Regions from separate parts of the Pseudoalteromonas sp. SCSIO 43095 genome, predicted to be linked through region 1. Evidence: predicted binding sites of a transcription regulator. Region 1 holds the regulator's gene; each other region holds the start of a gene.

What was found. Region 1 encodes LexA, which represses DNA repair genes until DNA is damaged. Its sites were predicted from a motif close to TACTGTATNNNNATACAGTA; they were not measured.
Region 2: the regulator LexA is predicted to act here: its motif matches at 2,237-2,256, upstream of LOC50_RS05075 (SulA-like leucine-rich domain-containing protein).
Region 3: the regulator LexA is predicted to act here: its motif matches at 5,959-5,978, upstream of LOC50_RS03325 (YebG family protein).
Region 4: the regulator LexA is predicted to act here: its motif matches at 2,932-2,951, upstream of dinB (DNA polymerase IV).

The regions. Positions count from the first base shown of each region.
Region 1 covers NZ_CP087995.1:2,733,540-2,741,382, forward strand. The annotation lists gene ctaD (cytochrome c oxidase subunit I) at 1-900, opposite strand, end outside; gene coxB (cytochrome c oxidase subunit II) at 900-2,042, opposite strand; gene lexA (transcriptional repressor LexA) at 2,536-3,153, opposite strand; gene LOC50_RS12930 (PaaI family thioesterase) at 3,352-3,795, shown strand; gene LOC50_RS12935 (hypothetical protein) at 3,825-4,205, opposite strand; gene LOC50_RS12940 (endonuclease) at 4,458-5,111, shown strand; gene hmpA (NO-inducible flavohemoprotein) at 5,151-6,332, opposite strand; gene norR (nitric oxide reductase transcriptional regulator NorR) at 6,498-7,843, shown strand, end outside.
Region 2 covers NZ_CP087995.1:1,045,311-1,053,153, forward strand. The annotation lists gene LOC50_RS05060 (VC2046/SO_2500 family protein) at 93-620, shown strand; gene LOC50_RS05065 (DUF6172 family protein) at 891-1,193, shown strand; gene LOC50_RS05070 (YchJ family protein) at 1,261-1,737, opposite strand; gene LOC50_RS05075 (SulA-like leucine-rich domain-containing protein) at 1,777-2,211, opposite strand; gene LOC50_RS05080 (SEL1-like repeat protein) at 2,534-2,995, opposite strand; gene LOC50_RS05085 (NCS2 family permease) at 3,114-4,406, shown strand; gene LOC50_RS05090 (IS4 family transposase) at 4,579-5,910, shown strand; gene LOC50_RS05095 (hypothetical protein) at 5,960-6,715, opposite strand; gene cysB (HTH-type transcriptional regulator CysB) at 7,011-7,843, shown strand, end outside.
Region 3 covers NZ_CP087995.1:704,304-712,146, forward strand. The annotation lists gene LOC50_RS03300 (cytochrome c-type biogenesis protein) at 1-256, shown strand, start outside; gene ccmI (c-type cytochrome biogenesis protein CcmI) at 257-1,513, shown strand; gene LOC50_RS03310 (MlaA family lipoprotein) at 1,523-2,254, shown strand; gene LOC50_RS03315 (EAL and HDOD domain-containing protein) at 2,311-3,534, opposite strand; gene putP (sodium/proline symporter PutP) at 3,880-5,391, shown strand; gene LOC50_RS03325 (YebG family protein) at 5,608-5,907, opposite strand; gene LOC50_RS03330 (ComEA family DNA-binding protein) at 6,205-6,498, shown strand; gene LOC50_RS03335 (DUF6170 family protein) at 6,511-6,813, opposite strand; gene dsbB (disulfide bond formation protein DsbB) at 6,815-7,333, opposite strand; gene nhaB (sodium/proton antiporter NhaB) at 7,444-7,843, opposite strand, start outside.
Region 4 covers NZ_CP087995.1:2,194,835-2,202,677, reverse strand. The annotation lists gene LOC50_RS10375 (ABC transporter substrate-binding protein) at 1-777, opposite strand, end outside; gene LOC50_RS10370 (aldo/keto reductase) at 901-1,953, opposite strand; gene LOC50_RS10365 (acyl-CoA thioesterase) at 1,966-2,397, opposite strand; gene dinB (DNA polymerase IV) at 2,963-4,018, shown strand; gene LOC50_RS10355 (M17 family metallopeptidase) at 4,129-5,664, shown strand; gene LOC50_RS10350 (methyl-accepting chemotaxis protein) at 5,745-7,382, opposite strand; gene LOC50_RS10345 (S9 family peptidase) at 7,656-7,843, opposite strand, start outside.

The DNA.
Region 1 (7,843 bases):
CAACAAGGCAATGGAGGAGGTGGCATACACCATAGAGGCATAACCAAATAGTTTTTTACGTGAAAAGGTGGGAACAATCGTAGAAATAATGCCAAAGGCAGGCAAAATCATAATATAAACTTCAGGGTGACCAAAAAACCAAAAAATATGTTGGAACATCACCGGATCGCCACCACCAGCGGCATCAAAGAAACTGGTCGCGAAGTATTTATCGGTGAGCACCATAGTAACTGCACCAGCAAGTACCGGCATAACTGCAATAAGTAAAAACGCCGTGATCAACCATGTCCACACAAATAACGGCAGCTTCATCCACGTCATACCCGGAGCACGCATATTTACTATGGTGACCACCACATTAATGGCCCCCATAATCGAACTAATACCCATAATATGCACAGCAAATACAAACATTGCTGTGTTGTCGTTACTATAAGTGGTGGAAAGCGGCGCGTAAAAGGTCCAACCAAATGCAGGGCCACCACCAGGCATAAATAATGAAGCTAATAGGATTAAAAACGCAAACGGTAAAATCCAAAAGCTCCAGTTATTCATTCTCGGTAAGGCCATATCTGGCGCACCAATCATTAGCGGGATCATCCAGTTTGCCAAGCCGGTAAAGGCTGGCATAACCGCACCAAACACCATTATTAAACCATGCACTGTGGTCATTTGATTAAAAAAGTGAGGATCAACCAGTTGTAGGCCCGGCTGAAATAACTCAGCTCGAATAACCATCGCCATTGCCCCACCAATTAAAAACATGGTGAGTGAAAAAATTAAATATAAGCTACCTATATCTTTATGGTTGGTTGTAAATAACCAGCGCTTAAAGCCTGTGGCAGGTTGATGGGCATGATGAGCCTCATTGGTATTAGGTTGTTCTGCAATGCTACTCATTATTTAGCCTCCCCATCAGCATCCAGTGCCGCTTGTATCTCGCTCGGTTGAATTACATCACCAGTGTCATTACCCCACGCGTTGCGTTTATAGGTAATAACAGCTGCTATTTGCTTGATTGATAATTGCTTTGCGAAAGACTGCATAGCCGTACCTGGTTTACCATGGAGCAAAATATCTATATGCCCTTTGATATCACCTATGACTATTGGGCTGCCTTTAAGAGCCGGAAAAACACCTGGTAAGCCTAAGCCAGTTGGTTGATGGCACGCCGCGCAGCTCGCCATGTAAACCTGCTCACCAAGCACCATCAGCTCCTCTTTTGGTACAACTTGGTCTAATAACGCAGCGTCTGCCTCAGCTGCTTTTTGTTTGGCTTGTTTAGCCTCTGCTAACCACGTTTTGAAATCTTCTTCTGTTATAGCTTCTACTACAACAGGCATAAAACCATGATCTTTACCGCAAAGCTCTGCACACTGCCCACGGTAAGTACCGACCTCATTAATATTGGTCCATGTTTCGTTAATAAACCCAGGGTTTGCATCTTTTTTAACGGCAAAGTCAGGCACCCACCATGAGTGAATAACATCATCTGAAGTCATTAAAAAGCGTACTTTTTGATTAATTGGTAGTACCAGCGGTTTATCGACCTCGAGTAAATAATTCGGGTTTTTATCAGCAAGGTTGGTTATTTCATTTTGAGGGGTAGCTAGCATGGAATAAAACTCAACGTCCTCCCCCATATACTCGTAATGCCACTTCCACTGTGAGCCTGTAATTTTAATGGTGAGATCAGCTTTGCTGGCATCCTCCATGGCAATTAAGGTTTTAGTCGCAGGAATGGCCATAACAATTAATATGACAAAAGGGATCGCAGTCCACAGTATTTCTACTTTGGTGCTTTCATGGAATTGGGCAGGGACAGCCCCTTTAGATTTGCGATGATGAATGAGTGCCCAAAACATAATGGCAAACACGATCACCCCAATCACACAACATATTAAAAAAATAGTCATGTGCAGTTGGTATACATTATTACTTATATCGGTTACGCCTTTACGCATATTATATTGGCTATTAGCAAGCACATTCTGCGAAAAAACAAACAATATAAGCCACAAGGAAGAACTCAGCTTACCCATGTGACGGCTCCTTTGATGCTATTGCTGACGCAAAGCGAAGAGGCATACGGCTTAAACGCCTATTCGTTATTTTTATTTTTTATAAGGGTGCTGGATTTAGTAAATGTGTGTTCTCAAAACGACTAAGCTGTGAGTTATTTTTATTCCAGCTCTTTAATAACTAGTTAAAAAATAAACAATAAGCAAGGTAAGTATGAAAAATAGACAAGGTGAATTTTTTAAAATGCGCAGTTAAAAAATAGCAACCAGTCAGGCAATTAATCTAAGAGTCAGGTTTAGTAGGGGGTGTATTGAAATTACAGGATAGAAATATAAAAAAATTGTTAACTTAAAAAAGCAGAGTAAATTTGTTTATTTATAAAGTATTTAGTGATTTTATTTATGATAGGGGGAGCACTTAACATCATATAGTCATACATTTGATAAGTTAGACATTGTGCTACTAACAAACCCAGCGCCTAATCACCATTAAGCGCTAAATTATGCTTTAATACTACATCCAGTCAGCGTTACGAATAACACCTACCGCTAAGCCTTCAATATTGAACGACTCATTTTCTAAATCGACCTCAATAGCTGAAAACTCATCATTTTCAGCATGTAAGAGTACTTTTCTGCCCGCTTTTTCTAAACGCTTCACGGTTACATCGTCGTCAACACGGGCAACAATAACTTGTCCATTTTCGGCAACTTGGGTTTTATGCACAGCAAGTAAATCACCATCCATAATACCAATGTCTTTCATACTCATACCGTTAACACGCAATAAAAAATCGGCCGCAGGTTTAAACATTAAAGGGTCAATTTTACAGTGGCTTTCTACATGCTGTTGCGCCAATATTGGCTCACCGGCAGCCACCCTGCCAATTAAAGGTAAGCCTAACTGCTCTGGCTCCTCTTCTTCAACAAGCTGAATTCCGCGACTCGCGCCTGGCTTCATTTTAATAACACCTTTTTTGGCCAATGCTTTTAAGTGTTCTTCTGCAGCATTTGCACTTTTAAAACCCAGTGTTTGTGCAATTTCGGCACGTGTAGGAGGCATACCAGTGTCTTTAATAAACACTTTAATGAGTTCGAGTATTTGCGCTTGGCGTTTCGTTAATGGTCGCATACAACTGGTTTTCCATACAGTACAATTAACTGTGAGTATATACAGTTATTTAAAAATCGCAAATATAAATTAATGCCTTATATGCCGTTATCATCAAACAATAACCTACTTTAAAAGCAGGGTAATAAATGTAATTATTAGCAACGCATTATCATATTAATAAATTTTAATTCTCGATTACTTATCCAAGGAGCTAGCATGAGTATTTGGCATCAACCGATTACATTAGAGTTTTGTAAGCAATTAGATCAAGGTATTACAGGCCAAGGGACACTCATGAAAACCATGGGAATAGAGATCAGTGAAATTGGTGATGACTACTTAGTGGCAACTATGCCGGCAATTCCAGAGCATCATAACCCTATGGGTATCGTTCATGGTGGTGCAAATGTGGTACTTGCTGAAACAGTAGCAAGTTATGCCGCTAATTTTGTGGTTGATTTCAATCGGTTTTATTGTGTTGGCCAAGAGATCAGTGCAAGTCATTTAAAGGCATCACGCAATGGCACATTAACGGCCACAGCGAGAGCTTATCATATCGGCAAACGCAGCTCGGTTTGGGATATTAAAATAACCAATAGCCGCAATGAGCTTTGCTGCGTATCACGTATGACCGCAGCCGTAGTAGAGCGAAAAGGCTAGTAAATCTGTTAACCAAGGTTGAGGTTAAATTACTTTTCGAGAGGGTAAATAGTAATTTCCACGCCTGCACCAATTGCAGATATACGTAACAAGGTATCTGCATGTAAAGCTTGGTTAAAGCATTTTGGCGAAGTGCCAGACTCAAAACCCATATCGAATGTTCTGCGTGAACAACTCAACCATTGCTTTAATGCATTGCGTGAACACGACTCGATTAACTCGCACAAGTGATTAATCGCTTTATCTGGCGTGGTTATTTCACCTGCAACCTCAATGCGAGCAAGTTGACGGTATTCGTCTTTATCATAATGTAAAATAGTTGCGACCTTTTTTAAATCAGCAACTAATACGCTAATATCTTGCTTTGACTCAAGCTCTAGATCTACATTTAAAAATTGAATTTCCGACATTATCTCGTTTTTACCCTCTATTAATTTCATTGCAAACTTTAACGCAGTTTTACCGTTATACCAAATCAACAACGCAGGAATCACTGCATTAACGCGTTTTTAGCGTTAGCCTCTGAATATTACCCACTATTTACTCCTAAAAAACGCCCTCTACAAAATACGCAAATTAAAATTAAAGCATGCCGGCGGCGGTTTACTTTTTTATTCTAGGCCTTAAACTAGCCGCTCCTGTAGTTCACGTATGTGATGGATATGATTCGGTTTATTTTAGCTTTGTTGGCTTGCTGTGCTTGTTTTTCAGCAATGGGCGAACAATTTACGCGGTTTTCGAGTGCCAAAAAGCACTTAATTAATACCCTTCCCGAAAACGCTAAAAGTATTTATTGTGGTTGCGATATAAAAAAACAAGGCAAAAAGTTAGTACCCGACCCTACCCATTGTGGCTACGTGCCTCGCAACACACTAACCCGCTCAGGCAAAGTAAATCAACGTGCATTGCGAATTGAATGGGAACATATTGTCCCTGCATGGGAATTTGGTCACCAGTTACAATGCTGGCAAGATGGTGGGCGTAAAAACTGCCGCAAAGTTAGCGCTAAGTTTCGCATGATGGAAGCCGATATAAACAATTTAGCCCCTGCAATTGGTGAAATTAACGCCGATCGCTCAAACTACCGCTTTGGCATGTTAGCCCAAAACGCGACGCAATATGGTCGTTGTGAGGTTAAAGTTAATTTTAAACAACGTGTTGTTGAACCGCCTGTTCATGCACGTAAACGCATTGCCGATGCGTACGCTTACATGCAAAAAACGTATGGTTTAAAAATTTCAGCTAAACAACAAAAGCTATTTAATGCTTGGCAACAACAAGCTTATGCTGCCAACACAAATAGTAAAAAGCTGTAAGTTTAAATTAAAAGTGTGTAACACACGCTTTTAATTAATCTAAAACGCTTGGTGTGGTCCAAATATTTCGTAGTGAATATTTGAGCTTTGCACACCTAAATCAAGTAACTGGCCTTTTACGTAAGCCATAAATGATGCTGGTCCACACAAATAAAATGCCCCTTCGCTAATAGGTAATGATGCCTCAAGCACTGTTAAATCCATTAGCCCAGTGAAATCACACTCCTCGCCACCTTGATTAAACCAAGTAAATGTTTTTAGCTGTGGATGCATTGCCGTTTGCTGCGCTAAATACCCTTTAAATGAAAATTCGCGGCTATTTTCACACGCGTGCAAATAACTAATCGCTTGATTTTTATCACCACTAAGTAGCGTTTGCAGCATTGCCATCATCGGGGTTTGGCCAACACCTGCTGAAATAAGTACAACTGGAGTTGCCTCATTTTTTAAAATAAAATCTCCCGCTGGCGGGTATAACTGTACTCGTGCGCCTTGCTCTAGTGAGTGTAAATAATTAGACACCACGCCAGGCTTTGGTTGGCACTCTTTTTTAACGCTAATACGATAGTTTTTAGCATTGCTCTTTTGCGAAATAGAATACTGGCGGATCTCTTCATATTCTGCGCCCTCAGGCTTAACTTTAATGCCAATGTACTGTCCTGGCTTGTAGGTAATAACTGCTTTACCATCCACAGGTGTCAGCGTAAAACTAGTTACGAATTCAGATTCAACATGTTTATCAGTAATTTCAAACTGGCGCGTGCCTGCCCAGCCACCATGGTTGTTTTTACTGTGCGCATACAATGCCGCCTCTTCGGTAATACAAATATCAGCAAGTACACCGTAGGCCTCGCGCCACGCATATTCAACATCGGCAGTAAACTGCTCAGGAATAAGCTCTTTTAACGTACCGATTAAATGTGCGCCCACAATAGGATAATGCTCAGGTAAAATATTTAAGCTGGTATGCTTATGATTAATTCGCGCTAGCGCCTCTTTTAACACGGCTAAATTATCAATATTTTGCGCGTACGCAGCCAACGCATTAAATAATGCAAATTGCTGACGACCCGTTTCTTGATTAGTCATATTAAAAATATGTTTAAGTTCGGGGTTATGACTAAACATGCGCTTGTAAAAATGATCGGTTACGACCGTACCTGCCTCTGCAAGCAATGGCACCGTGCTTTTAACTATTTGTATGGTTTTATCGGATAACATGTTTATTTCCTATGTAATAACTAACTGCTTGCACTTAGCATTACACAGAGCGTGCCAACTAATTAAACCCATAATATTCAACAAGTTAAATTAACTCACTTTACAAGATGAGTCTTTATGACCTACTATAAAACATGTAAAAATACACTAACAGGTCATTTTGACATGAACCAACAACTCAACCTGACTCAAGTTGCCTTGGAGCTTGCACAAAGCACCTTACATGCCCACAGTTTTGAGCAGCTCTTAGCCACGGTTGAACGTGTTATTCCAAGTGATGCTAGCGCCTTGTTAATTCGCCAAGGCGAGCAATTAAAGCCCTTAGCCATTAAAGGGCTTATGCCCGATAGCCTAGGACGACGTTTTGATATTGCGGAGCACCCTCGCCTTAAAGCCATCTGCAGTAGTCGTTTGGCTCTGCAATTTGCACATGACTGTCCACTACCTGATCCATACGACGGGCTACTACTGGCTAAAACCGGTGATATTCCAGTGCATGCCTGCTTAGGGTTACCCCTTTATGATAAAAACGCACTACTTGGCATTCTGACCTTTGATAGCCTAAACGCTGATGCGTTTGACGGCATTACGGCTGATACACTCAACACCTTACAAACCTTGTGTAGCGCACACTTTAAAACAGCTCTAGAGCTTGCCCATTATAAACAGCATGCTCAGCATTCAAATGAATTAGTACAAGCGTTAAACCGTGAGGCACTCAAACGCGATGGTGGTGAAATTATTGGCCAAAGCCCAGTAATACAAACCCTTAAAAACGAAATAAAGCTGGTTGCAGCCTCTAATTTTAGTGTATTAATTTTAGGTGATACTGGGGTCGGCAAAGAGTTGGTGGCGCGTAATATTCACTTGCATTCAGCACGCAAAGATCAGCCATTGATCCATTTAAATTGTGCATCACTGCCTGAAAACCTCGCAGAAAGTGAATTTTTTGGCCATGCAAAAGGCGCTTTTACCGGCGCCCAAAATGCCCGCCAAGGTAAATTTCAGTTAGCCGATGGCGGTACCTTATTTTTGGATGAAATAGGCGAGCTACCACTGGCAATGCAAAGTAAATTATTACGGGTACTGCAAAGTGGTGAAGTACAAACCGTTGGCGAAGATGAACTTAAATATGTTGATGTTAGAGTGATTGCAGCAACTAATCGCGACCTAAAACACGAAGTAGAACAGGGGCGATTTCGCGCCGACTTATATCATCGCCTAAGTGTGTACCCGTTAAGCGTAGCGCCTTTAAAAGCCCGTGATGAAGATGTTATTTTATTAGCCGGTTATTTTGCAGAAAAAACAGCCCGCAAGCTCGCTATTAAACAGCTAAAACTCAGTATTGAAACGCAACTGCTGCTTAAAAAATATGACTGGCCAGGCAATGTGAGGGAGCTTGAGCATGTGATTAATCGGGCTGCATTAAAGGCTAAACAACATCAGTGGCAGCAACCAGTTATTACTATTGAACCTGCGCATTGTGAGCTAAATTTAAGCGCTGTTAACAC
Region 2 (7,843 bases), 1.4 Mb from region 1:
AGCAAACTTCTTATTTAAGTAAAGAAAAAAGCTAAAGAAAATTCAAATTTAGCCGATAAATACTTATTAATTAGTTAAATAGGCTAAAGTCTATGCAGATTGGTGATTTGTTAATCACGGAGAGCCAGTTAAAAACGAGGCTTAACGAAAGTGTGCACGAAAACCGCCGAGGCGAGTTTGCACTTTTATTAGCAATGCTCTCTCACGATGCACTCGATTTTAGTGAATTCCACCTACCCAAAAGTGACACTAAGCATTATCAAGCTGATGAAGATGCTTTGCGTAAACAATTTGGCGCAGGTCCAAAGCAGCCATTAGCGCCAGATACCTTTAATATGTTAATTGGTAAAAATAACACAGAGCTTTTAGCAAAAATGGGAAGCGCTGTAGGGATGAGTGATATAAAGTTAACTCAGTGCTTAAAGCCTGAGCCATTTAATATTCGTGATGATAAAAACCACATTCCACTGACTGTCATTGATAACTGTGAACTAGCAGTCCGTCGACGAATTCAAAATACCAACACCGAGCTATCAAACCCTCAAATGGATGCGGTGGCATTTTATGATGATTTACAAAATGAAGCTATCCACCAGCCATTACATTTGTTTAGTGCCTAACTATATGTGTTCAATTGCTGCTTTATACATGCCATTTGATTGTAATAAACTGAGTTTATAGTAGAAAGTAACTATTGATTTTATAGATGCCATTTGATTGTAATAAACTGAGTTTATAGTAGAAAGTAACTATTGATTTTATAGATGCTTTATTTTAATAACTGATTTAATATAAAAAAAGCATCCAAAATTTAAATGCAATTGCTATAATGGCGCAAATGGTATGACATTAAATGCCATTATCATTAAACCAAGGTAATTAGGAACGTAATGAAGAAAACATTCACGCTGAATCATGAGAAAATCAAATACCCTCGTATGGTTGATGCTGCAAAGCATGAAGTGAAAAAATATTTGAAAAGAGAACGTAATAAAACTTTACCTGTTGATGCCGACTACTGGGCATTTGATTGTAAGTTTGGTAACACGGTTGAAGAAGCCCAAGTGGTTCACGTTGCTGAAATTAACAATCACATCAGTGAAATTGAAAAGCAAGGTTTAACTTCTTTTTACTTAGAGATTTTAGCAAGACCTGCACAGCGTCAAGATTTCGATGAAGATGATGGCGAGTAAAACGCTAATTTGCGTTTAGTGTAGTTTTTGAAAATGGGCCTTGTGGCCCATTTTTTGTAGCTGTTATTTATACACTATGACACTTTTTATACTTTTTATTACTGCCGCAAGGGCACGTATCATTGCGTTTTACTTTAATATCGGCAACCGGTGTAATCTCACCATCAAGGTATCGCCATTGTCCATCTTCTTTAATAAACCTTGAATTTTCTGCCAACTCGCAATATAAATTTTGATAAAAGTAGTGAGCTTTAAATGTAACAAACCCTGTTTCATCATTATAACCAGAGTCTAATATGGTTAAGTTTATAAAACGGCAACTATTTGCAAAATCTTTAATTTCTGAAATTGAGTTTTCAGCTTGTTTTTCTTTTGCATAACTTTCACGAACAAAAACCGCGTTTTTAACAGCATAAGCACTGTAGCGTGCACGCATAAGTTGCTCTGGTGTGTGTGGCTGTTTGGTTTTTAAATGAAAAGGCTCGCAGCAATCAGCATAAGGTTGCTGACTGCCACAAAAACATAATAGGGCGTTAGAAGTCATGATAAATGTACTGTGTATTAAAACGCTAGTTTATCAAGCTTATTGCGTAAGTGAAATCTCAGAATGAGCGCTTTTTTTGCTAAAGCAATACAACTTAGTGCGCGTATGGCTCAAGTTTAATGATAACTGCGACAGTTGTTGGTTATTTATTATGTCAGTCCAGGTGATCACCGCAGCAAAATTTCCATTGTGAAGTGCAGAATTTAAAACATACTCTAAATTAACTAAATGTTTTTGACGAATAACCAGTAATTTACTGGTATCAATTGAGCATGAATCAAGTAGCGCTTTGCTCGGTACGTTATCTGGTGCTATTAACAGTGTCCATGCGTTTAGGCTGTTGTATTGGTGTAATACTTTTAATAACTCAAACGTTGCTGAAATTTCATCTTCAATTTGTATAACGTTAACACAATCTGATTGGTCATCTTGTTGATAGCTTTTAACTGTTCTTACGGTAATTGGCTGTAACATAATCTTCTCACTCACTGGGTTTTTATACAGTACATTCATACAGTAGTTTATACAGTTGTTTGGTGCAAGTGTTTTTTTGCTATTTTTTGTACAGTTATTCATCTTAAAACGCGACAGTTACTATAAATATATAAATAATCTATATATAACAATGGTTTAATTTTTATTGAAAGTTAATGCCCACAGAATTAATTTTAAGGCTGGGAACAAATAAATACAGATGAACAGGGGGTATACAGTAGTTTAAATTAATTAAGCGTGCTTGTTTTGGCTATAAACGCTTAATTAATTTACAGATGAAATGAGTTGCTGGGCAGTGAAATTATTTTTCGCTACTAGGAGGGATCAAATGTGAGAATTGTAACTGGTGAATTTGTTCATACAGGCTGGCTGCGTAGCATTGAGCATCTTTAAGTCGTTTGGTATTAATATGTTTTCGTATATCGCTCATTGCTTCTATGGCAGGTTCATAGCCTTGACTACCGGCTAAGCTAAGCCACGCAGCACCATGAAATACACTTTGCGGCACACCTTGTCCTTTTATAAAAAACAGCCCTAAATAAAACTGCGCGCGATAATTTCCTGCCATTGCTGCCAAACGCATCCATTTTGCGGCTAAGGCGCCTTGTTCATTTTTAAGGTAATAAAGGGCTTTATTTAATGTGTCTTGATCGGTGTTTTTAGAGCTCGCAGGGAGATTTGCATCGCTTGGTTGCGTTACAAAAGAAAGAATGTTGTCTAATTGTTGCTCTAAGTCTTGGCCACTTGGTGTCGTTTTGATCATGCTACTTCGTTTGTTATTTTAATCACTTAGCTAGTTTAGTATATAGCAAGGTAAAATGTCCTCTAAAAAGTTATTTTTATGCTAAAATCTCGCCACTTTTTACAACCACAAGTTTATTATGCTCGAAGCCTTATTCAAAATCCGTGCAAATGATTCTTCGGTTCGCCGTGAATGTATTGCCGGTATGACTACATTTATTACGATGGTTTATATCGTATTCGTTAACCCAGCTATGCTTGCTGAAGCGGGTATGGATCAAGGTGCTGCCTTTGTTGCCACCTGTATTGCAGCTGCAATAGGGTGTTTTATTATGGGTTTGTGGGCCAATTACCCACTGGCATTGGCACCGGGTATGGGATTAAATGCATTTTTTACCTATGGTGTTGTATTAGGTATGGGTTATAGCTGGCAAGCTGCGTTGGGTGCGGTATTTATGTCAGGGTGTATATTTTTAATTCTAAGCTTATTTAAGGTGCGAGAGTGGATTATTAATGCAATCCCTCTGGTGCTCAAGCAAGCAATAGCAACGGGTATTGGCGCATTTTTAGCTCTCATCGCACTTAAAAGTGCCGGTATTATTGTATCAAGTCCTGCAACACTGGTGCAGTTGGGTGATATTACCTCGCCGGGTCCTTTATTGGCTATTTTCAGCTTTTTTGTTATTGCTGCACTGCTTTATCGCGATTTTAAAAGTGGCGTACTGATCAGTATTTTACTAGTCACCGCGATTGCTGTGTCTATGGGGTTAGTGGAGTATCATGGTGTTATTGCAATGCCACCTTCTATCATGCCGACCTTTATGCAACTGGACTTTAGTGCCGCGTTTGAACTGTCGATGTTGAGTGTTATTTTTGCGTTTTTATTCGTTGATTTGTTTGATACCTCAGGCACGTTAGTTGCGGTAACTCAGAAAGCTGGTTTAGCAGATAAAAACGGTAATATGCCGCGTTTAGGTCGTGCATTAAGCGCCGACAGCACAGCTACCATTGCAGGTGCAATGCTCGGTACTTCAACAACCACGTCATACATTGAGTCTGTTGCAGGTGTATCTGTTGGTGGTCGAACTGGTTTGACCGCTGTGGTTGTGGGTTGCTGCTTTTTACTGATGATGTTTTTTGCGCCTTTAGCTCAAATGGTGCCTGCATACGCAACCGCGGGAGCTATTTTATATGTATCTGTATTGATGCTACAAAACTTAAAGTTTGTAAATTGGGACGACATGACTGATGCAATTCCGGTGAGTGTTGTATTATTAATGACACCGCTGACTTTCTCAATTGCACACGGTATTGCACTTGGTTTTATTTCTTATACGGCGGTAAAAGTGCTGTGTGGCAAAAAAGATCAGGTAAGCATTAGTGTCTGGATTTTAACGGCCTTGTTTATTGTTAAGTTCGCATTTTTATCTTAATGCAGGCAGCTTGTTAGAATATGTATATGTTCTAGTATGTAAACACAAAGTGAGGCAAAATCCTATTCAAAAAAAAGCCCATGCAACTGCATTAATGCGGATCGTTTAAGTTAATTGAACGATCTTTCAGAGGCTTCATAATAGGCTACAACAAAAGTTGTGGCCTATTTTTATGTCTGAATTTATTAAAGAATTACACCTTACTACTGAGTTTAGCCAAGATCGTGATATTGATTCGTTTACTAAGCATATTCCCCTTGAGTGGATTGAAGCAGCCGTTACTCAAACAGGGAGAGCCTCTGTGCGTAAACGACGTTTCCCCGCCGAGCAAGCTGCTTGGCTTGTATTAGGGATTGGTTTATTAAGAAACCGCTCAATATCTGAAGTCTGTGACAAACTAGAGCTCGCTTTTCCTGACGCTAAAGGAGAGCTTCCACCATTGGCGACGAGCAGTATTATAAAAGGGAAAGAAAAGCTAGGCGCAGCACCTATGAAACACCTTTTTAAACATACAGCAACGCAGTGGGAGCAGTCGCAAACTTTTGATGACGTGTGTGGTTTAAAGCTGCTCAGCATTGACGGTACACAATTTAAAACTCAAGATACACCGAGTAACCGTCACTTTGGCTATGCTAAATCGACAACAAACTTCCCCTCAGTACTTGCTGTGACCTTGATGTCGACAAGAACGCATTTAATATCCGATGCAGCGTTTGGCCCCATTACTCAAAGTGAAATTCATTATGCTCAACAGCTTGTTGGCTCAGCACCTGACTATTCATTGACGCTATTTGATAGAGGTTTCTTTTCGGCTGAACTATTTACGAGCTGGCAAGGCGTTAGCGAAAACCATCATTGGCTTACACCCATCAAAAGCAAAATGCGCTATGAAATAACGGAGTCATTTAGCGATTACGACCACTTAATAACAATGCCTATTTCACCACAAGCTAAGAAATCAGCCCCTTACCTAGGTGATACATGGCAAGCAAGGCTTATTCAAATTCCGACACCTAAAGGGGAAATAAAAGGGTTCATCACCTCATGCGCCTGTCCAGAAAAGTACCCGCTGAAAGCGCTACTCGATGTGTATTGGCAACGATGGGAAATAGAGCGAGGCTATGGTGAGCTCAAGCAATATCAACTATCAAATAAACCAGCATTACGGAGCTTGAAACAGGAAGGTATTTATCAAGAGCTCTGGGGTATTCTGACATCATATAATATCGTGAGACTAGAAATGGCAGAGATGGCTAAAGCCCATAAAGTTGAGCCATTACGCATCAGTTTTATTAACGCATTATACCTCATACAAGACGAGTTTTTATGGTGTTCAGGTCGAAGCCCAGGGACAATCCCTAAAAAGCTAAAAGAACTACGTGAAAACGGTAAACGGCTAATATTACCGGAGAAAAGAAAGCGAAAAGCTTATCCGCGAGCGGTGCTGGCAAAGACACAAAAATATCCGGTTAGATATAAACGAAAAAACACCACTCGTTCTTAAACGAGTGGTGTTAATGCAACTGCATGGGCTTTTTTATTTAGAAAGGATGTTACCATTTCTTTTTAGGTGCAAATAATACGTCTAAATCATCTTGCTCTTGTTCGTTCTTTTTCTTCAATGATGTAGCATTTGATGCCTTGAGTTCATTACTTATCGTTTCAAGGTAGCCTTCAACTTCAGCTCGTTTTGCCGTAATGTAATCGTCATTAAATGAAACACTGTTAAGTGTGGAAGCTGCTTTTTCAAAGTACTGCCTTGCAGAGCCAACCATACCGGCTGTTTGTGCTGCTAGACCACGTTTTATCTGGCTTTCAATGTTGATTCTTAGTTGTAGCTTTTCAAGGCGTTTGTCTTCTGCAATAAACGCTTGGCTGTCTACTTTGCCTTTATTATGCTCAGAACGAATAATAGTACGGAGCTTTTTTATACCCTGTATTAGTGATATCAGTTGCTTGTCATTACCTGGTAAAACAAAATCATCTGAACCGTCTTGAATTGGGTTTTGTAGTCGCTCTTTTGCTTCTTTTAAGCGGTTTTTTAGTCCACTACCTCCGCTTGAAATAGGCACCATTTGACTGAGCGCATCATGAATTCGTCGTTGTAATATTCGCTGAGTTGCCTCTGAAAGTGGAATGTTGGCGCTATTCATTAATGCTTCTTCGGTTTCTTCAATGATTGCTTTTTGTTTTGTTAACTCTTTGCGTCGTTCAGCTTCTTGTTTTTCTTTGTGTTGCTGAACAGCACTAACCAATAGTGCAATGACTATAAGTGCAACAATTAATACAATTATAATGGAAACGATCATGTTATAATTCTCAAGTTCTTAACCTTATTATCTAATCTTACATTAAATATATAAAAGGTGGGAAACTTTGCTCAGATTAACTGAAAAAAGCGTCACCATAAAGCGTTTAAATCTTAATATGTTATGTTTCGATTGCTGATAATCATTGCTACCTCAAGTGTATTTATTGTGTTAACCTGAAATTTCAATATATTAATTGTTACATTGTGTAACCTTAATCAGCCTTTTATATAGCTACCTATAGTTAGGGTGCGTTTTTATCTGTCAATGTGAATTATAACGAAACTACATAGCCATGAAATTACAACAACTTAGATATATCGTAGAAGTTCAAAATCATAAATTAAATGTTTCAGCTACGGCTGAGAGTTTATTTACCTCCCAGCCTGGTATTTCTAAGCAAGTACGTATGTTAGAAGATGAGCTCGGTGTACAAATTTTTGGCCGCAGTGGTAAGCATTTAACTCATGTTACAGGCGCTGGCGAAGAAATCATTAACATATCACGCGAAATACTCTCAAAAGTTGAGGGTATTAAAGCGGTTGCGAATGAACATACGCTGCCCGATCAAGGCAAACTTAATATTGCGACTACGCATACACAAGCACGCTATGCGTTACCAAGTGTAATTAAAGGCTTTACTCAAAAATACCCAGCAGTGTCACTACATATGCACCAAGGTACGCCTCAGCAAATATCGGATGCAGCTGCGCGCGGTGATGCAGATTTTGCGATTGCTACTGAAGCACTGCACTTATATTCAGATTTAGTTATGTTGCCTTGTTATCACTGGAATCGCAGTATTGTGGTTGCTAAAGATCATCCACTTGCGAAAAAAGCCGATAACTTAACGGTGGCAGATATAGCGCAGTATCCATTGATCACTTATGTATTTGGTTTTACTGGTCGCTCAGAGCTTGATAAAGCATTTAACGCCTACGGACTTGAGCCACATATTGTATTTACTGCCACCGATGCTGATGTTATTAAAACGTATGTGCGTTTAGGACTAGGTGTGGGTGTGGTTGCATCTATGGCAATTGATCAGGTAAACGACAGCGACTTAGTGTGCATTGATGCTAGCCATTTATTTGAGGCGAGCACGACTAAAATTGGCTTTAGAAAGGG
Region 3 (7,843 bases), 1.0 Mb from region 1:
GGTAAAAGATGGTAAAAGCAAAGATGAAGTCATTGACTATATGATTGACCGCTATGGCTACTTTGTTCATTACGATCCACCGGTAACGCCGGCTACGTTAATACTGTGGGTACTTCCGGTATTCATTGTAATAATTGGGTTTGGCTTTATTGTGATTCGCCAACGTAAAGCGTCGGTAAAACAAACCTGGAGTGACGCTGATGAAGTGATGCTCAATAAGCTGATTAAACAAAATAAACATCAGGAGCAAAGTTAAATGATTTTAATGTGGGCGTCTTTTGCTTTACTCACACTTATTGCATTGCTGTTTATTATTGTGCCTTTTTTAAAAAAAGAGCGCGTAGTAACCATCACCCATAACGCCAATGCACAGCTTATCAGCATTTATGAACAGCGTTTAGTTGAATTACAGGCAGATTTAGATAATCAACGTATAGACTCGCAAAATCACAGCGAAGCTATTATTGAATTAAAACGCCGTTTACTTAATGAATTATCGCCGGAGAAGTCACTAAATAGCCGTGGTGACAATCGTATATTTGCTTTAACAGGCGCGGCGTTTTTAATTGCATTAGCAGGTATTTTCTATGCAATGACAGGCAGCCAGCAACAAATTGCAGCTTGGCATGATGCAATGGATAACTTGGCCGATTATGGTCAGCGCGCCGTAATGCAAAAGGGCGAGCCATTAACTAAAAATGAGTTACAAGCGTTTGCCCTAGCACTGCGTACTAAATTAAGTCAAAGCGGTGATGATGAAGTGGCTTGGATGTTGTTAGGACGTGTTGCTTTAATGCTAAATGAATTTGATATGGCGAAACAGTCATTCGATAAAACATTAAAAATAAACCCTGATAATATGCAAGCGCTTGTTAGCTACTCTCAGGTGCTATTACTTGAGGGCAGTGAAGAGAACATGACTCGTGCAGCGGGTATGCTTTCTAAAGTACTGCAAGCTCAACCAAATAACCTTGATGCGATTTCGTTACTTGCACTGATTGCCTTTGAGAGAAAAGACTGGCTACAGGCAAAGGCAGCGTTTGAGGTGCTACTTGCAAGTATGGATGAGTCTGATACGCGCTACGCTATGATCAACCAACGTATTAGCGAAATCGATCTACAAATTGCTCAGCAAAACGTGGTAACCAGTGGCGAGCAGTTAGCGGCTCAAAGTATTCAAGTTACCGTTAATATCGATAGCCAACTTGCAGACAAACAGCCCAATAACGGTATTTTGTTTGTGTTTGCTAAAGCGGCTAAGGGATCACCGATGCCTTTAGCTGTGGTCAAACTAACAGACTATAGCTTTCCAATTACGGTTGAGCTGAGCGATGCTAATGCCATGATGGCAGGGCTAAATTTATCCAGTGCTAATGAAATTGTTATTTCTGCGCGTATTTCTAATGATGATTCAGTGATGCCAAGTACTGGTGAGCTTGAAGGCCACTCTGAAGTACTGAACCGTAAAGATGTGCGACAAGTGCAACTGAACATTGATACATCAATACCTTAAGGATTTGAGATGTTAAAACAAGGCTTACTTTTATTATGTTTACTCACTTTATCGGGCTGTGTTCAAGTACCCGAGAGTAAATATGATGAGCGCGATCCCTTACAAAGCGTAAATAGACCTATTTATGACTTTAATATGGACGTACTCGACACCTATATTTTAAGGCCAGCAGCTGTGGGTTACATCACTGTTACACCACAGCCTGTTCGGCGCAGTATTGTACATTTTACCGATAATATTACCGCACCCGTTGATATTATAAATGCCGGCCTGCAAGGAAAACCAAGTAGTGCCGGAATTAATTTTGCGCGTTTTTTAGTGAATTCAACGGTGGGTGTGTTTGGTATTTTTGATGTAGCCAGCTCACTTGGGCTTGAGGTAAACGATGAAGACTTTGGTCAAACATTAGGTGTTTGGGGGGTAGGTGATGGTGCCTATTTAATGATCCCAGCAATGGGGCCATCTACCGCACGTAACCTAACCGGTGATGTTGTTGATAACCTTGTACTGCCTGAAATAGCACTGACTACACCACAAACTATTTTAGTGTTTGCACTAAAAGCAGTTGAAGCACGTGCGTCATTAATGGCTCAGGAAGGTTTATTGAATGATTCGTTAGACCCCTACTTGTTTATTAAAGACATTTACTTTCAGCGTCAATTATACGAGCTATTTGATGGTAATCCGCCAATAAAAGAAGAGCCTGAAGATTTTGATGAAGATTTCTTAGAAAGCCTTTAATTAAAACAAAAACGCCAGCAAATGCTGGCGTTTTTTCTTAATTAGTAATAATTTATTTAGCTATCAATCATCACCTGCATTTGCTCACTAACCCAGCTGAGAGCTTCGTGATATGCATCAGGCACTTCATCACCTAAGTTTAGTTGCTGAGCTTTGTCGTTTGCAGCTTGCCAATCACCATGCTCATACAGAGTGACCAAGTTTAAGTATTCAGCAAGTAGTCCTTCATTTTTTAACAGCGCTGTTTTTATCTCATTAGACAGAGGCAATTTAAGCATTATGCTGTCCATTTCTTCATCTAATATCGCATCCATAAGCGACATCATGCCGGTTAAGAACGCCATACCTGTATCTTTAAGTTTGTTATGTGAAATAGCTAACAACTCACAAAAACGTGCCCGTGTTAGCGACAGTCTAATAAGCTCTAATGGCTTATCTGCAGATACTTGTGCTGCAAATAGCAAAGATAGTAGTTTTTTGATTTCATTGGCACCTAAGACAATCAGTGCTTGTTTAATAGTATCTATTTCAAAGCGGCGGGTAAATGCTGCTGAGTTTGAATAGCGCAAGAGCTTGTAAGATAAGTTAACATCACGCTCAAATACATCGGTGATCTTCTTAAGATCCATTTCTACACTGGATGTTTCATAGAGTAGTTCAGCCAGTGCCATGCCAGATGGCGGTAAGGTTTTACTTTGCACCATCTCGGGTTTTGAAAAGAAAAAGCCTTGAAAGTACTCAAAGCCGAGCTCAAAAGCTTGGTTGTAAAGCTCGTAAGTTTCAACTTTTTCTGCAAGTAATTTGATATGTGGGTAAGGTTTTAAGTCCTTAATGATCGTTTTAACGGTTTCCATATCGCACGTTAAAAAGTCAACTTTAATGATATCAATAAACGGATAAAAGTGACGCCATACCGGTTGATGGGCATAGTCATCTAGGGCGAGTGTGTACCCTTTCTCTTTTAGGTCTTTAACTATTGCTAGCAGACGTTTTCCTGGCTGAACGGTCTCTAGTATTTCAATCACAACTCCGTTTTTGTCTAACAGCGTGGGGTAGCCTTTTAATAAGGTGTCTAAAGTAAAGTTAATATAAGCGGGTTTATTATCGGTGAAATCTTCAAGACCAAAATTAAACTGGCTGCCCTCAATCAGTCGAGACGTTGCTTCGTCGCCGTCAATGTTCGGAAATACGTTATCTACTCCATCACGAAATAAAAGCTCGTAGCCAATTAGTTCCTTATTGCGATCTAAAATAGGTTGGCGAGCAGCGTAAAAATACATACAAGATTCCGAAACAGTAGAAATTGATTAACATTGTAATAATATATTGGAAAACATTCAAAATAGCATCGGTAAAATGAATTATTATTAATAAAATATCATGGCTTAGGTGATTTTTATTAATCTAAACTCATTGTTTTTAATTCTATTTGTTTTAAAAGCGAGCGAATAGATGGTTTTTTATCTACTTAAATTAGCGGGTTGGAGTTATTAGCAATTACCGTGTTATAGTTGGCTAGAAAGCTTTTATTCCAATACTGTCTTAATTATAAAATCTCAAGAGTCATTATTTGGATTACAAGCCTGTTATTACTTTTTTAAGTGGAGGCGAATTTGGAAACAGGAATGATTATTTCACTGGCATTGTACTTTATTGTAATGCTAGGAATAGGGCTATACGCATATAAGCAATCTACCAGTGATATTTCAGGGTATATGCTTGGTGGTCGTAATTTAGCCCCCAGTGTTGCGGCCTTATCAGCGGGTGCATCAGACATGAGTGGTTGGTTATTAATGGGCCTACCTGGTGCAATGTATTTATTTGGGTTGAGTAAAGTTTGGATTGCAATTGGTTTAGTATTAGGTGCATGGGCAAACTATTTTCTGGTCGCCCCAAGGCTGCGTGTTTATACTGAAAAAGCCAATGACTCCATTACTATTCCTGATTACTTTGCAAACCGTTTTGATGACAACAAAAATATACTACGTGTTATCTCTGCAATAGTAATTATTGTTTTCTTTACCTTATACACTTCATCGGGTGTTGTTGCCGGTGGTAAGTTATTTGAAAACTCATTTCAAATGAGCTACGAAATGGGCTTATACATCACCACAGGTGTGGTAGTGGTTTATACCTTATTTGGTGGTTTTTTAGCGGTTAGCCTTACAGACTTTGTGCAAGGCTGTATCATGTTTATTTCGTTGTTAGCAGTGCCAATTGCCACTTATATGATGCTTGACCAACCATTTATGGATACCTTAGCAAATGCAAATTATCAGCAGTTACTAAGCTCGCCTAAAGCAAGCGAAATTCATTCTTTAAGTATGCTTGACTGGTTTGCAGGTGGTTCTACCATTGCTATTATTTCTGCAATGGCATGGGGTTTAGGTTACTTTGGTCAGCCTCATATTATTGTTCGTTTCATGTCTGTTCGTTCAGTAAAAGAAATGCCAACCATGCGTCGTATTGGTATGTCTTGGATGACCTTATCTGCCATTGGTGCAGTATTTACCGGTTTATTCGGTGCTGCATACATGATTGAAAATCAAATGCCAATTGCCGATAAAGAAACAATTTTCTTAGTATTGGCTGAATTAATTTTCCACCCGTTAATTGCAGGTTTCCTACTGGCTGCTATTTTAGCTGCGATTATGAGTACGATTTCATCGCAATTATTGGTGTGTTCAAGTTCGTTAACTGAAGACTTCTACAAGATTTACTTAAACCGTGATGCCTCTCAAACTGAGCTGGTATTAGTAGGGCGTATTAGCGTAATACTGGTTGCGTTATTTGCTATTTACCTAGCGTATGACCGTAATAGTTCAATACTTGATCTAGTTAGCAACGCGTGGGCTGGTTTTGGTGCTGCATTTGGTCCTCTTGTCTTATTTAGTCTTTACTGGAAACGTATGAACTTAAAAGGGGCTATTAGCGGTATGGTTATTGGTGCTTTAACAGTGCTTGTATGGATTTATGCGCCTATTACCATTAATGGTGAGAGCTTAAGCAGTGTAATTTATGAAATCGTCCCAGGCTTCATTTTAGCGAGTATTGCTATTGTGGTAGGAAGCCTCGTAACAGCTGAACCGAAAAAAGAAATTACTGATCTGTTTGATGAAGTTGAATCGTCATTGTAAGTGATTAGCTAACGTAAAGTTTTGGTTTAAAAAAAATGCCAACCAGTTTAACTGGTTGGCATTTTTTTATTGACTGACTTGTAACAATAGCAAATTGTGATGTCTTACTCGCTTCTCGTTATTATTACTTAAAGACATAAAAAAACTGAATACGAATCACGAATTCAGTTTCATAAATTAGTAGTGCGGCTTATAAGCTGCATACTATTTTTTAGATTAGCTCGCTGCTTTATCTTTTATATCAGCAACGTTATCTGACTTTGCTTTTTTAGCTTTTGCAGGTACTTCTTTAGCCCCCTTAAGTACCGCCATAAAGTCGTCTTTACTTTTCGCAATCTCAAGTGCAAGCGACTCAACTTGTTGTTCACTTAGTGGCACATCTACTTTTTCAAGCATGAGTTCTAGTGACTCGGCAATATCGAGCATTTTGTCATAGGCATCAGCTTCTTTTTTAGTAGTAAACGTCATGCGCTCGACTCCGTTTCGTTCTACAACATATTTAACAACAACAGCCATGATTTCTCCTGCTTACTTACGTGGCAATATGATTATTTTAAATCATTAGATTACTGTTTTTATATACAGTACAAGCTTGCGCGTGGTTTTGCAAGCTTTAGCCTTAGTTTATCTGCAGCTTGGTTGACAATAAAGAGTAACTCTACTTTATTTATTAAGTCACTTTATAACGCGTTGCAGTAAAGGAGTCGCAAGGAGTGATTGTTACCGTTAGTACTTAGTAACCACAACGTTATCTAAAAGTGCTGGGTGTAAGTAATCAATGAATGTTCATGTAGGAACGCAAAAGGAAATAGTATGAAATTAATTAAAATAATCTCGTTAGCAGCTGCTTTATGTTTATTACCTATGGGTACCACCTTTGCGCAAAGCGATATGCTATCAGAGCAGATGCAATCAGCCATGGTTAATATTAATACTGCTGATTTAAAACAGTTAATCAAGTTACCAGGTGTCGGTAAGAAAAAGGCACAGGCAATTATCGATTATAGAGAAGCTAATGGTGATTTCGCATCACTTGAAGATCTAGCTAAAGTAAAAGGGGTGGGTAAAAAAATGCTAGCCAAACTTAATGGAAAGGTGGCGTTTTAACTTAAAAGGGCGCTATGCGCCCTGATCAAACTGTTTTAAGGCAGCACCAAGGTGCTTTTTAGCAAAATTAACATCTACGGGGGCGGTTAGTAGCGGGTAGCTTAAACCAGCCACAATTAAAAAGGGCACTAGTAGCCATCCTTCAAAAAGGGTAAATATTAAAAAAAATGGGCTTAGTAGCATAAGCTTCACAATACGCATTAACACTCTGTCACTAGGAGAGAGCATACTTAACGAGATCGCTATAACAGTTTGTCGTTGACGAACTTTTAAGTGTTTAAGCTCATCAACTTGGCTTGAAAAAAAAGTAAACATATTAAAGTGACTTTTTAGTAATTAATCGACTGGCCACTAATATAAACAGTGTGGCGGTAAAGAGTACAAAAATAATTTCCATCCATGCTGGCATACTTAAGCTAGCAAATTGCCAATCTATGTTTCCGCAATCACCGGTTGCCTCAAAAAATTGCGGTATCCAATGATGTAATGGCATAAACTCTGGAAAATTCGGCTCAAACTCACAGCTAAATGCAAAGGGGTCAGTGGTTGTTTGCATTTCAATGTGTTCACGAGCTATTAGTAACCCCCATACACTTGAAATCCCCCATGTTGTATAGGCAACAATACGGACTACGAGGTTGTTTGGTTTACTGGCGCCAATAATACCTGCAAAAAGTAAACCTAATACCGCGGTGCGTTGGTAAATACACATAATACATGGCGCTAACCCCATATTGTATTGAAAAAAGAGCGCGATGACTTCAAGCAGAAAAACAATCCCACTGAATAATAACCAAGGTGTACGTTGAGTACTTAGATTAGCAAGCCAGTTCATAACAAATCCGCATTTAAATAAGGGCTTAGATTATGACGTAGGATAAACAGCGGAGCAAGTAAAAGGGAGGAGCTATGAAATTTCCTAGCTCCTCAAAGTCGGGGAAGCTCTTAATGCCCAGAATTCGCTACAGGGATGTGGTGTTGTATTATCCCCCAGTCATAAAACAAACTGGTTATTTCACTCAAGCCAAAATAAGTCGCGCTTAACCCAACAAAGGTAAGCACAAAAGTGTAAGGTAAAGCCATATACACCATTCGACCGTAAGATAGGCGTAACACGGGAGCTAGTGTTGATGTCAGTAAGAATAAGAAAGCAGCTTGACCATTAGGGGTGGCCACGCTGGGTAAGTTTGTGCCGGTGTTTATCGCCACTGCAAGTAAATCAAATTGGTCTCGAGTTATTTGACCTGCTTTTAGAGCTGCAGCAACTTCATTTATATATACAGTGCCGACAAATACATTATCACTGACCATTGAAAGCAATCCGTTAGCGATAAAAAACATCACC
Region 4 (7,843 bases), 540 kb from region 1:
TATGGTACTTTCTAATGCCGCATTAATTTTCTTAACTGCCTGATTAGCAAAATCATTAGGCGCATTAGTCGCACAGCCTACAGCTCCTTTGATTAATGAGCGCGTATTTTGAGCTATGGGTATACTAACTATTTTTATAGGGTGTTGTTGCTGGTTAAAGTAACTGGCCATAAAAGGGTAATCGAGCGAGTAGTCTAAAAAGCCATGCCTCAACCTATCGATCACAACACCACTCTCATTATCACTACTTAAGCTTAAGGACACGTTATGATGGCTCAAAGAGTTTTCAATAATCATATTTATGTGTGGTGAAAAACGTCGTGCTGCGGCTTGTCCATAGGTAAAGCGTTCATCGCTAAGTAAACTAATTAAATTTATAGGATTACCATGTGCTTTAGTAAGTGTTTCTGCTTTTTGGTTAGTTGTAATAATACTAAACTCAGGGTAGATAGAGGTAGGACGTGAGTATGTATAGACTTCGTTGGTGCTCTTTTTATGGATTACGCATGGAAAGCAGACATTTTTGCCTTCTTTGATATATTTATTAATTCGTTTTTGTGGAACAAATAATCGAGTATGCTTTACATCCTTTATACTACTGATTAGTTGCTTAGTTAAATTGTCACACAAGCCCATTTGAGTATTCTCTGAGTTTAAGTGAAAAGGCGGTGTGTTGCTTTGTAGCCATAAAATTTCAGTGAGCTGATTTTTAGATTGGCTAATACTGTTACTCGAGAATATTAAAAATAGCAGGCAGAAATAACGAGCTGTATCCATAAAAAGCTGATAATTCTTTATTAAATGACTGTATTTAATTATACCTTGGCGCTTAAAAAATAAACATAAAGAATAGCAAAGAATCAACATTATTGAATAACATTTACCCTTTGCTTGATTTCATTAGTAAGGCATTGGATTATTTCTAAATATGATATCAATCGCTGATAACACGTCATCGCTCAGTGTTAGGTCAAACGCATCAATGTCTTCCTTTAATTGCGCCATAGTAGTGGCACCAATAATAGATGATGTCACTCCATCAACTTGATTACACCAAGCCAGCGCTAATTGAGCTGGGGTGATAGCGTGTGCATGGGCAAGTTCAACATACTCTTTGGTCGCCTTTTGTGATTGTGGCGTATCACGAAAAATACCGTTACGCTGCATAAATGTCCAGCGAGAGCCTTCAGGGCGCGATCCATTTAGGTATTTACCGGTTAATAGCCCTGCGGCCAATGGTGACCAAGGTAAATAAGCAATATCTTCATGTACACATTGTTCTATTAAATAAGGCCAATCTTTGGCATGTACTAGGCTAAACTCGTTTTGGATAGACACCATTTTTGGCAAGTTATGCTCTTTTGATAAATTTAAAAATTGGCTAATTCCCCAAGGCGTATCATCAGAAAGCCCACAATGTTTAATTTTTCCTGCTTTAACACACGCATCTAACCCCTCTAAAATATCAAGCATATCAGCGGTGTGTTGTTTTGCATCTACCTCGGTAAATTTAAGCATACCAGGCCATTGCCTAGCAAAGTGAGGGGTACGGCGATTTGGCCAGTGTAGCTGGTATAAATCAATATAGTCGGTTTGTAGGCGTTTTAGAGAATGATCAACCGCATCAATAACAGCTTGGCGGGTAATATTGCCGCCATCACGGATCCATGAAAGCCCATTACCGGCAATTTTAGTTGCAATAACAATGTCTTTTCGTTTTTGTGAATTACGTGCTATCCAATTGCCTATAATTCCTTCTGTTTTACCGTAAGTATCGGGAGAGGGAGGAACAGCATACATTTCTGCTGTGTCAATAAAGTTCACACCCTGCTCAAGCGCATAGGCTATCTGTTGGTCAGCATCATGTTGGGTGTTTTGTACTCCCCAGGTCATGCTACCTAAACACACTCTTGAAACGCTAACCCCACTACTGCCTAATTGACTATATTGCATTGCTAATCCTAATTATTCGGTTTGAGAGTTTGCTTTTAAAGCCGATAACAATGGCTCAGTGATCGTGGCTTTTTGGCCTGTTTTAAAGTCAAACATCACCACTTTTGACATGCCGGTGGTTGTTATCGCGTTTTGCGCATGACTAAACACACTGTAGTTCATTACAAAGCGGTCAGATTTAATATCACTAATGGTAATACCTACGCTTAATGTGTCGGGAAAGGTAACGGGACGCTTATAACGAATATTATTTTCACTGATCACAGGGCCTGTGGTTTTAGCATTGATAGTATCAAATAAATTTAATTTATTTAAAAAGTCGATTCTGGCTATTTCAAAATAACGAAGATAAACACAGTTATTAACATGCTGTAGGGCATCCATATCGCCCCATGCTACAGTAATGTCGGTATGAATAGGGTGTTGTTGTTTAAACGTTTCCATGTATTTATTGCTCTTAGTTTTAAAGCATTTAGATTAGCAATATGGTCGGATGAGCTCAAGGGAATTATAACTAGGGGGGGAGCTACTCTGTATTGCCCTCATGGATGTAAATAAGGGACGTAAGCAGAACATGGAAGCTTTGCGCCTTTTTTATTTAAACCATTAGGCTATAAACCTTGCGCCGCGGGTAAACTGCCTCAGATTGAACAAACCTTAACCTTAAAAGAACAACAGTGCTAAATAAAAACCCTTGAGTAAAAATTGTACCTCTTTAAATTCATGGCTATAGTAACTATTAACACACAAGGAGATAACTATGCAGGATATAATTAATTGGTTATTGGCATGCACCGTTTTTATAGCGTCGTTTACTTGTTACGCTATGGGTAATGAGGCTGGGGCAATTGTTTTGATTTTATTAGGCTTTTCTTTAGAAATTTTATTTTGGATGTATTGTTTTAATAAGCCAAAGAAAAGTAAACGCTCTTTTTAAGCAATAACATGCTTGCTAATTAAAAGTGATTCCACAATAATGGCTGTATAAATAAACAGTTATTATTGTGTGATGAAAAAGTTTATTCATATAGATATGGACTGCTTTTATGCGGCCGTAGAAATGCGCGACAATCCTAAGCTTGCCAGCGTACCACTGGCAATTGGCGGAAATAGTCGCCGTGGAGTGCTCTCTACCGCTAACTATATTGCCAGAGAGTATGGGGTGCGCTCTGCTATGTCTAACTATCATGCCAAACAGCTTTGCCCTGACTTAGTTATTGTGCCTGGCAGAATGGCTGTTTATAAACAAGTATCAACACAGATCCGCGCCATTTTTAACCGCTATACTGACCTAGTAGAACCTCTTTCGCTTGATGAAGCATATTTAGATGTGAGCCACAGTACTGCTTTTAAGGGCAGTGCAACGTTAATTGCAGAGCAAATTCGTACCGATATTTTTAATACCACAGGACTGACTGCATCTGCAGGTATTGCCCCAATAAAGTTTATTGCCAAAATAGCCAGTGATGAAAATAAGCCTAATGGGCAATTTGTGGTATTGCCTGAGCAGGTTGACTCGTTTTTAGCCCAATTGCCATTAGGTAAAATTCCAGGAGTGGGTAAAGTAACTCTAGAAAAGCTTAATTTAAAAGGGTTATACACGGGGCAAGATGTGCGCGAAAAAGGGGCTAATTGGATGCAACAGCATGTGGGTAATTTTGGTGTGTCGTTATATCAAAAGTGCATGGGTGAACATATAGGGCGAGTTTCAACTGAGCGGGTACGTAAGTCATTGAGTGTGGAACATACTTATGAATACAACAAAAACAGCCTAGATGAATGCCTTGAACAATTACCGCAACTGTTAGATGAACTCGTGGTTCGATTAAATAAACAGCAACTACAACATAAAATTAATAAATTAAGTGTTAAAGTTAAATTTGCTAATTTTGTAGTGACCTCAGCAGATCAAGCTGCGCATCAATTAAACACGGCTATTTTTAAAGAGTTACTCGCCAAAGCCTATCAACGTGGATTACAACAACCGGTGCGCTTATTAGGAATTGGCGTGGGTATTAAAAACCAACCAGAGCATAATTTACAGCTTAGTATTTTAGATGTGTAAAACGCGTAACTCCAAGTTGCCAGTAAGTAAGCAGGTTATCGCAGTACACTGGTTATAAATTGCTAAATAAATAATAATAGGGACTACGTTTTCTAACAGGATCCTTTTTTATGGCATATCCAAAAGCAGTACTGGCAAAGCCGGTAAGTGCAAGCCTAGATTGTACATCGCATGATGCACTTATTATTATCAGCAACGACTTTTTTCATTTACCAAATACGCCACTGCGTGATGCAATTTTAGACCAAGCCCAAGTAGACTCTCGCATCGGCAACCAAGTCACCTTGTTAGTGATTGCCGGTAAACGTGTCGTGTTAGCGCCAACAGGCCCTTTAAATAGAGATTATGATGACGTTCGTCGTTATTTTGATGCAGCCAAATTAGCCATTAATGAGGCAAAAGCATCAGGTAGTGTTAACCCTGCTATTTATTTACCCGCTTTAAATACAAATGGCCGTTATCAACACGCTCTTGAAGTGGCTTACTTAGGCGCATGCCAAGCATTATGGCAACCCCTAGAAGCGCGTGAATTTCATGGTCAAGGTATTGAGCCTATTACTCAAATAGGCTTAATTGATGCCAATGAGCAAACAATTAAAGCAGTCAATGCGTTAGCTGCCGGGCAATATGCCGCACGTGATTTATGTGGCACCGAGCCTGAGCGCATGGCCCCCCCACGTTTTGCCGATTACTGTAGTGAGTTATTTGAAAATAGTGCGGTGAGCGTTGATGTGATTGATGATTTAGCTGCCATTGATAAGCATTACCCCATGCTAAGTACCGTTGCTCGTGCGTCGTATGCGGTAGAGCGCCATCATCCACGCGTTGTTAAACTTGAATACGTGCCTGAGGGTGAAGTAACCCGAACACTGATGTTTGTTGGTAAAGGTTTAGTCTATGACACGGGCGGTGCAGATTTAAAAGTCGGTGGTTTTATGGCGGGCATGAGCCGCGATAAAGGCGGTGCGGCCTCGGTTGCTGGATTTATGAAAGCTGTAGCAGATTATCAGCCTAAAGGCGTTAAAGTGATTGCCTTTTTAGCGGTTGTACGCAACTCCATTGGTTCAGATTGTTTTGTCCCTGATGAAATAATTACTAGCCGTGAAGGTGTGCGAGTACGTATTGGTAATACCGATGCCGAAGGGCGTTTAGCTATGGGTGATTTACTTAGCGAAATGAAAGATTTAGCTAAAAACGAAATAAATCCAACGTTGTTTACAGTGGCTACTTTAACAGGGCATGCTGCGCGCGCGATGGGACCATATGGCGCATATGTTGAGAATGGACCAGCGCGTAGTGCTAATATTTCACGCCAATTGGCCGATTGTGGTGATTTATGGGCTGACGGTGCTGAAGTGTCGCGTTCACGCCGTGAAGATTATGATTTTATAAAACCACGCACTTTAGCTGACGATGTGCTTTCTAGTAATAATGCGGCTTCTGCTGTCACAGCGCGCGGCCATCAATTCCCTATGGCATTTTTAGCTGTGGTAGGTGGATTAGATAAGCATGGTAATGAATCTACTTTACCACTTCCTTATGTACATATGGATATTGCTGGTAGTGGCGTTGAAGGCGGCGACTGGCAACATGGTAAACCAACTGCAGCGTCAGTTAGCAGTTTATTTGCCCGCTATTGTTTATAATTTTCTATAAATAATCTTAAAAAGCCCTGAAAATCAGGGCTTTTTAATTGGTCAAAGATATTTATTATCCGGAGTTAAGGTTAACTAAGCTTAAAGCGCGATACCACGCTTGATAACTCAACACTGCTTTGTTTGAGTTTGTCGCTAGCGCGAGTTAAATCTTTAGTGTTACCCAATGATTGCTTTGTAGATTGTGATAAATCATTAATTCTTAAATTCACCTCGTCTGCGGCTGATGTTTGCTGCTCTGTGGCGCGAGCAATTTGGCCGTTCATATCGGTGATCACCGATACCAGCCTGTCTATTTCATCAAGTGATGCATTAGCAGAAGAGGCTTGTTCAACCGTAGAAATAGAAATCTCTTGGCTAGATTTTACCGCTTCAACTGCAGCTTTAGCCCCTTCTTGCAGCTTAGCTATCATAGCTTGAATTTCATCCGTGCTTTTACCTGTCCGGCTGGCAAGTGTTCTTACTTCGTCGGCTACAACTGCAAAGCCTCTTCCATGTTCACCTGCTCTTGCAGCTTCAATAGCTGCGTTTAGCGCTAACAGATTGGTTTGTTCAGCAATGCTTCTAATAACATCAAGTACCGAGCCAATATTATTACTCTCTTGAGCAAGTTCGGCGGTCACTTTGCTGACAGTTTCTATATTACTAGAGAGGGTTTCAATGGCGGTAATGGTTTTCGACACTACATTTTTACCCGTTGATGCATTACTAGCAGCATCATTTGCGGCTTGCTCAGCAGCTTCGGCATTACGGCTAACATCATGAATTTGATGAGTCATTTGCTCCATTGCCGCGGCTACTTGGCTGCTACTGTCGTTTTGAAGCTCAATAAACGACTGGCTGGTTTTGCTAGAATCATCGACTGCATGGGCATGCTCGTTTACATCGTTTGCGCTTTTGGCAACCAACACCAAAGACTCCCTAATTTTAGAGACAAATAAATTAAATGATCTCGACAGTTGAGATATTTCATCATTGCCATTTTCGTTAAGAGTACGAGTTAAATCCCCCTCACCTTGAGAGATATCTTTCATCATTTCTGCTGCTAAACGGGTCGGCGTTAAAATACTGTGACCAATAAAGTAGCTAAAAAGTACGACAACGACGAGCATAATCATTACATTGATAACGATAATAGTACGTTGCTGCGAAAAGGCACTGTCTATAGTATCGAGGTAAACGCCCGAGCCGATGATCCATTGCCACTGATTAAAGCCTTTTACATACGCAATTTTATCTACGGGTTTGTCGCTGCCGGGTTTTGGCCACTTGTAAGGCACATAGCCTTCGCCTGATTTTTTAACAACATCAACCATTTCAACAAATAAAGGGGTGCCATCAGGGTCTTTATTATTCGTTAAATCTTTCCCTTCAAGGGCTGGTTTAATTGGATGCATTACCATGGTTGGCTGATAATTGTTGATCCAAAAATAGTTAGTATCATCGTAACGCAATGAGCGTATTGAGGCCATCGCTTGAGATTGTGCTTGTGCACGAGTGAGTGTTTGACTTTGTTCAAGCGCTGCGTAGTGTGTAATGATGCTATAAGCAGTTTCCACCACATTTTTTGTTTTTAGATATTGCTCATTTTTAAGCGATTTATATTGATTACTTAAACTCGAAATACTCAATACAATTAAACCAAAAATTACAATCCCTACTAAAATGGCTAAACGTTGAAATATAGTAAAACGACGGAGGTTTGGCATATGCATGTTCCCGTATTAGAGCATTATTTCTCTTAAATAAGCATAGTTAAAATATAGGCTAATACGGTTTTATTTTCCTTATATTGTATTTTTAATACTCTCTTTGTTAACTAGTTTGCGTAAATACAATAAAAAGGATAGGCCGAACTTTTATTTAACGGGTGCTTATAATGAATTTAATTATTGTTTGTTGACGTTTCAATATAGCTTATCTGCATAAAAAAAGGCTGATACTTGTATCAGCCTTTAGTCGAATAATTAACCCAATTTTAGTTACTTTGTATTAAAATTACGGTTAAAGAAGTTTGTTATAGTTTGATGTAAATGAGTTTGAACTTGTTTACCGCGAAGGCTATGTTTTGAGCCCGGGTAAGTCATCATTTCAAACTGTTGATTGTTATCTTGCAGCTGTTTAAACAATTTAGTGGCATGGGTAAATAATACGTTGTCATCGGCCATAC